DNA from 2 places in the Kitasatospora atroaurantiaca genome. Region 1 is predicted to be linked to the other one. Evidence: riboswitches for the same ligand, from Rfam matches in the RefSeq annotation. Region 1 holds a riboswitch; the other holds the start of a gene.

The links. Region 1 has a riboswitch for glycine ahead of gcvP (aminomethyl-transferring glycine dehydrogenase). Riboswitches for the same ligand answer to the same signal wherever they lie in the genome.
Region 2: it holds a riboswitch for glycine, as region 1 does, so the genes downstream of both, gcvT (glycine cleavage system aminomethyltransferase GcvT) here and gcvP (aminomethyl-transferring glycine dehydrogenase) in region 1, are expected to answer to the same signal.

Annotation. Positions count from the first base shown of each region.
Region 1 covers NZ_VIVR01000001.1:1,012,991-1,016,391, reverse strand. Annotated here, with positions in the region: gene FB465_RS04645 (PRC and DUF2382 domain-containing protein) at 95-1,132, opposite strand; glycine riboswitch at 1,357-1,462, shown strand; glycine riboswitch at 1,464-1,595, shown strand; gene gcvP (aminomethyl-transferring glycine dehydrogenase) at 1,686-3,401, shown strand, end outside.
Region 2 covers NZ_VIVR01000001.1:5,099,541-5,102,941, forward strand. Annotated here, with positions in the region: gene gcvH (glycine cleavage system protein GcvH) at 1-366, opposite strand, end outside; gene gcvT (glycine cleavage system aminomethyltransferase GcvT) at 453-1,571, opposite strand; glycine riboswitch at 1,721-1,823, opposite strand; gene FB465_RS23265 (enhanced serine sensitivity protein SseB C-terminal domain-containing protein) at 1,955-2,743, shown strand; gene FB465_RS23270 (enhanced serine sensitivity protein SseB C-terminal domain-containing protein) at 2,861-3,401, shown strand, end outside.

The sequences.
Region 1 (3,401 bases):
TGTCAAATATCGACTGGTGAAGCTTAGGCGACGCAACGGCCCCGGCCCGCCGAGGAGCGGGCCGGGGCCGTTGGACTCACCGGGGTCGTTGGACTCAGGAGGGGCGAAGCGGCTCCGGCCGAGGCGAGTCCGGCATTGGGGCCTGCGCCGCGGCGGGGGCCGGGGCGTCGGCGGCCGGCTCGGCACCGGCGCTGTCGTCGATCTCGACGTGCTCGCGGCGCAGCTCCTCGCGCACCACGTGGTCGTCGGTGTAGCGCTCGACGACCAGTCGCACCCGCTCGATCGGCACCAGGTACTTGCGCACCATCGGCCGCTCCTCCCGCAGCGTGACCTCCTCGACCGCCTCGGCGATCTCCTCCTGGGTCAGCGCGTCCCGCTCGCCCTCGGTGACCGGCACCCGCTCCACCCGGACCCGCTCCCGCACCACCGGCACATGGCGCTCGACCGTCTCGCTGGTCACGTACTTGCGGAGCCGGGCCGTGTACGTCACCTGCCACTCGGTGGTGATGTCGAGCCGCTCCTCGCGGCAGGTGACCTCCAGCGGCCCGTTCGGGGTGCTGGTCATCGGCGCGTCCGATGCCGGGACGGGCTGCGCGACGGTCGGGGTCATGGACCGTACGTTGGTCTCGGAGGTCTCGGGGATGGACTTCTCGACCGTTGGGGACGGCTTCTCGTGATCGGTGAGCGGTGCGGTGAACGGCATCGTTGCGGCCTCGGTCTTCGGGGGTGCGGGGGCGGGGGCGGCGGGGACTGCGCCGAAGTCGAGGTCGGCGCCCTTCGGTGCGACGGAGCCGTTGGTGGCCGAGGCGGGGGGAGTGCCGCCGGCGTCCAGCCCGTAGTAGCGGTAGAGCTGGAGCTCCTGGGCCGGGGACAGGTGCTGGCCCACGCCGAAGTCGGGAGACTCCTTGATCAGGGACTTGTCGTACGGGACCTTGAGCTCCTCGCCCGAGAACTCGCTGGTGGTCAGCGGGACGAACGCGTCCCGGCCGAAGATCCCGGTGCGGACCGCGGCCCACTCGGGCTCGCCGGTCGCGTCGTCGAGATACACCTCGTCGACCGTGCCGATCTTGTCACCGTTCCGGTCGACCGCCTTGTGCCCGATCAGGTCTCGCGGATCGATATCGGTCTGCACGCTTTCCTCCAGTCCAACTGCTCCTGTGGAATCTCCGTCAGGGGGCGGTTGGAGGAGCTGCCCATCCGCCACTTCACACGAAAAGGCATCAATCGGGCACCTGCGACCCGAGCGCGGCCGTCCGGGATACCACTGGGCCGTCCGGGGTACTTCGCACCCGTACCGACGGCCCCGCCCTGACCGGTGATCTGCGGGGATTCCGCTGGTACCCTGGGCGCGACCGCCGAGCCCGCGCGGGAGAGTCCCCGACCCCGTGAAACAGCGAGGCAGGGGCGCCGAAGGAGCAACTCCTCCCCGGAATCTCTCAGGCATCCGTACCGCGTGGGATAGGTCACTCTGGAAAGCAGGGCAGGACCGCCGGCGCAGGAGCCGGTGGCCACCACCCTCACCGACGGTGCAAGTCGACGGGATGCCAACGGGCGCCGGTACGACGAAGCTCTCAGGTACAGATGACAGAGGGGGAGGCTTACGGGTTCGTGCGTTGAAGGCCTCCCACGGCGGCCGTCCGGCGTGCGTACCCCCGCCGGTCCGTGACCAGGAGGCCTCGACCCCCATGAACGCCCAGCCGATCACCGGTCGCACCCACAGCGACGCGACGCTCACCGAGCTCGAGCAGGCCAGCCCCTTCGAGACCCGCCACATCGGCCCCGACGCGGCCGCACAGGACAAGATGCTCGCCCACGTGGGCTACGGCTCGCTGGACGAGCTGTCCGACGCCGCCGTGCCCGAGGCGATCCGCAGCCTCACCGCGCTCGGCCTCCCCGCGGGCCGCAGCGAGGCCCAGGTGCTCGCCGAACTCCGCGAGCTGGCCTCCCGCAACCAGGTCCTCCAGCCGATGATCGGCCTGGGCTACTACGGCACCTTCACCCCGCCGGTGATCCTGCGCAACGTGCTCGAGAACCCCGCCTGGTACACCGCCTACACCCCGTACCAGCCGGAGATCTCGCAGGGCCGCCTGGAGGCGCTGCTCAACTTCCAGACCCTGGTCTCCGACCTCACCGGCCTGGCCACCTCCGGCTCCTCGCTGCTCGACGAGGGCACGGCGGCCGCCGAGGCGATGGCGCTGGCCCGCCGTGTCACCAAGGTCAAGGGCGGCGTCTTCCTGGTCGACGCCGACACGCTGCCGCAGACCATCGCGGTGATCCAGACCCGCGCCGAGCCGACCGGTGTCGAGGTGGTCGTCGCCGACCTCTCCGCCGGCATCCCGGCCGAGATCGCCGAGCGCGGCGTCTTCGGTGCGCTGCTCCAGTACCCGGGTGCCTCGGGCGTCGTGCGGGACCTCAAGCCCGTCATCGAGCAGGCCCACGGCCTGGGCGCGGTCGTCGCCGTCGCCGCCGACCTGCTGGCCCTCACCCTGCTGAAGTCGCCGGGCGAGCTGGGCGCCGACATCGCCTGCGGCACCTCGCAGCGCTTCGGCGTGCCGATGGGCTTCGGCGGCCCGCACGCCGGCTACCTGGCCGTCCGCGCCGAGTACGCCCGCAACCTGCCCGGCCGCCTGGTCGGCGTCTCCGTCGACGCCGACGGCAACCGCGCCTACCGCCTGGCCCTGCAGACCCGCGAGCAGCACATCCGCCGCGAGAAGGCCACCTCCAACATCTGCACCGCCCAGGTGCTGCTCGCCGTGATGGCCTCGATGTACGCGGTCTACCACGGCCCCGACGGCCTGGCCGACATCGCCCGCCGCACCCACCGCTACGCCGCCGCGCTGGCAGAGGGCCTGCGCGCCGGTGGCGTCGAGCTGGTGCACGGCGAGTTCTTCGACACCGTCACCGCCCGCGTCCCCGGCCGCGCCGCCTCCGTGGTCGCGGCCGCCCGTGACAACGGCGTCAACCTCTTCCAGGACGGCGAGGACCTGGTCTCGATCTCCTGCGACGAGACCACCACCCGCGACCACCTGGCCGCCGTCTGGGCCGCCTTCGGCGTGCGCGGTGCCTCGGTGGACGAGACCGCCGACGCGCTGCCGGCCGCCCTGCTGCGCGAGGACGAGTACCTCACCCACCCGGTCTTCCACAGCCACCGCTCCGAGACCGCCATGCTGCGCTACCTGCGCCGCCTCTCGGACCGCGACTACGCGCTGGACCGCGGCATGATCCCGCTGGGCTCCTGCACCATGAAGCTCAACGCGACCACCGAGATGGAGCCGGTGACCTGGCCCGAGTTCGGCCAGCTGCACCCCTTCACCCCGATCGACCAGGCGGAAGGTTTCCTCACCCTGATCCGCCAGCTGGAGCAGCAGCTGGTCGAGGTGACCGGCTACGACGCCGTCTCC
Region 2 (3,401 bases), 4.1 Mb from region 1:
GATGAAGGCGGCGTACTCGTCGGCGTCGAGCAGGCTGTCCGTCGCCTCGGCCCGGACCTTGAACAGCCAGCCGCCCTCGAAGGGCTCGGCGTTCACGAGGGCCGGGTCGTCGATGACGGCCTGGTTGACCTCGACGACCTCGCCGGTGGCGGGCGAGTACAGGTCGCTGACCGACTTGGTGGACTCGAGCTCGCCACAGGTCTCACCTGCGGTGACGGTCTCCCCGACCTCGGGGAGCTGCACGTACACGATGTCACCGAGCGCGTCGGCCGCGTGAGCGGTGATGCCGACCGTCGACACACCGTCGGCAGCGGCGGTCAGCCACTCGTGCTCCTTGGTGTACTGCAGGTGCGTGGGGTTGCTCATGGCGTCATTCTCCAGGATCGCAAGAGGGTAGGGCGAAGCCGTCCGCTGAGCGGACCGGACATGGGGGGTACTACGGCTCAGCGAGCTCAGCGGGCGCGCTTGTAGAACGGCAGCGCGACGACCTCGACCGGCTCGTGCTTGCCGCGCACGTCGACGGCCACGGCCGTACCGGGCTCGGCGAACGCCGCGTCCACGTACGCGATGGCGATCGGCTTGCCCAGGGTGGGGGAGGGGGCGCCGGAGGTGATCCGCCCGATCGGCGTGCCGTCCGTGCTGACGACGGCGTACTCGGCTCGCGGGACGCGCTTGCCCTCGGAGACCAGGCCGACCAGCTTGCGCGGCGGGTTGGTCTCGGCCTGTGCGGCGGCCTCCTCAAGGGCCTTGCGGCCGACGAAGGCGCCGCCGTTGGTGGTCTTGTCGAAGCGGACGACCCGGCCGAGACCGGCGTCGAACGGGGTGAGGTCGGTGTTCAGCTCGTGCCCGTACAGCGGCATGCCCGCCTCCAGGCGCAGGGTGTCCCGGCAGGACAGGCCGCAGGGGACCAGGCCCTGGGCGGAGCCGGCCTCGGTCAGCGCCTGCCACAGGTGCTCGGCGTCGGCCGGGGCGCAGAAGATCTCGAAGCCGTCCTCGCCGGTGTAGCCCGTCCGGGCGAGCCAGACGTCCTTGCCGGCCACGGTGGCGGGCAGCAGCGCGTAGTACTTGAGGCCGGGCAGGTCGGCGTCGGTGACGGAAGCGAGGATGCCGTTGGCCTCGGGGCCCTGGACGGCGAGCAGCGCGTACGCGTCCCGGTCGTCGCGGACGACGGCGTCGAAGCCGGCCGCACGCTCGGTCAGCGCGTCCAGCACCACCTGGGCGTTGGAGGCGTTGGCGACGACCATGTACTCGTTCTCGGCGGTGCGGTAGACGATCAGGTCGTCCAGGATGCCGCCGTCCTCGCGGCAGATCATGGTGTAGCGGGCGCGCAGCACGCCCAGCGCCGAGATGAAGCCGACCAGCGCGTGGTCGAGCAGCTCGCCGGCCTGCGGGCCGGTCACGGTGATCTCGCCCATGTGGGACAGGTCGAACAGACCGGCCTTGGTGCGGACCGCGACGTGCTCCTCGCGCTCGCTGCCGTAGCGCAGCGGCATGTCCCAGCCGGCGAAGTCGGTCATCGTCGCGCCGAGGGCGCGGTGCAGCGAGTCGAGTGCGGTGAGGCGAGGGGACATGGTGGCGGGACTCCTTGGCTGCTTACGGGCATGCGGGGGTGGAGTCTCCCCGTCTGTCGTCACAACCTGAGAGCTTCACCGCCACTAAGAATGGCGGCTTGCACCGTGGGTGGGCGCACGGCGCGGCCGTGTCCACTTTCCAGATGTGCCTCGCCCATGCGGTAGGGGTGCCTGAGAGATTCCGGGGAGGACTTGCTCCTTCGGCGCCGGCTGTACCCCCAGGGGCACTCCGGACTCTCCCGCGCGGGTTCGAACGGCCGATATGAAGTTTGGGCGCGCTCATCATGGCATGCCCCGAGCGCTCCGCGGGAGAGGGGCCGCGCCCTGGCGCCGGACGCTAGGCTTTTCGCAGCGCGATCAGACGAGGGGCGGTACAGAGGCCGATGGGCTACCCGGCGGGCGAGACACAGGCATGGGCCGAGCCGGGCGCGGCTCCACCCGGCGGCAGCTGGCCCGCCAACGAGCTGGAGCAGGTGCTCACCGCCGCCCTCGGGGACCCGGGTGCGACGCCCAGGGTGATCGAGGTGCTGGCACGCAGTCAGGTCTGGATCCCGCTGCCGGCTGGTGCCGACCCGCAGGGCCAGGCGCTCGACCTGCCCACCATCGAGCTCGCGGGCACCCCGTACGTGCCGGTCTTCTCCTCGCAGGACCAGTTCCTGCAGCACGCCCCGGGGATGGCCTTCGCGATCGCCCCGGTCTGGGAGTTCGCCCGCGGGCTGCCGCTCGGCGTCGGCATCGCCGTCAACCCGGAGGCCCCGGTGGGCATCCCGGTGCCGCCGGAGGGGGTCGGCGAGCTGCGGCGCGGTCCGCAGGGCGAGCGCTGGCAGCAGCAGCCGGACGGCGCGCGGGTCGCCCTGCGGGAGCTCGAGCCGCACGAGGAGCCGTACGCCTTCCTTGCCGCAGCCGCCTCCGAACTCGCCGCGCTGCCGGGCGTCCTGACGGCCCGCCGGGCGCTGGCGAGTGTGGAGGGGGAGGCCCCGGCGCTGTTCGTCGGCGTCCAGTTCGACCCCGCCATGCCCACCGATCCCGGCCAGGCCAACGAGGCGCTCGGCCGCGCCCTGGGAACCGCCCCGCTGCCCTGGGGCGTCCATCTGGTGCTGCTCGACCTGGTCGCGGACCCGGTCGTGGAGTGGCTGCTCACCCGGGTGCAGCCGTTCTACGCCCGGGGGTGACCGGCCGGTAGGGGGACGGTGGTATGACGGCTGTCGGCCCGGCCCAATAAGGTGCTCCCCGACAGACCGTGCAACGACACCCGTGCGGCGACATCGGAAGACGACGGAAGAGGGCCCATGAGCTCCGGAGCGGCAGGCGGCGGCGCGATCGAGCGCGCCCTCGGCGAGGTCGCGCCGGAGGGGTACGAGGCGTACGAGAACCTGCTGCGCGCCCTGGCCGAGGGCCAGGTCTGGATGCTGCTCTGGCACGGCACCCCCGGCAGCCCGGACGCCCAGTACGGGAACATGGACATCAGCGGCCACGGCTACGCCCCCGCCGTCACCTCCCCCGAGCAGCTCGCCGCGAGCGGCTGGGCCCGCGCGCACGAGGTGATCTCCGGCCCGGAGATCGCGAACGCGCTGTACCGCACCCGCTGGGGCCTCTGGCTGAATCCGCACGTCCCCGGCGGTGGCGTCGGCATCCCCTGGGCCGACCTGCGCCGGGTCGCGGCCGGGCTCGACCGGCTGCCGGCCGGCCCGCTCCAGCTGGGTGAACCCCAGGTCCAGGCACCGCAGTTCTACGGCCTGCTGGAGCAGCAGGCCGCCGAGGTCCGCCCCGTCCGAGCGCTGCGCCGGGCCTGGGTGCGCCCGGCACTCGGCGAGCCGTACCTGGCGATCG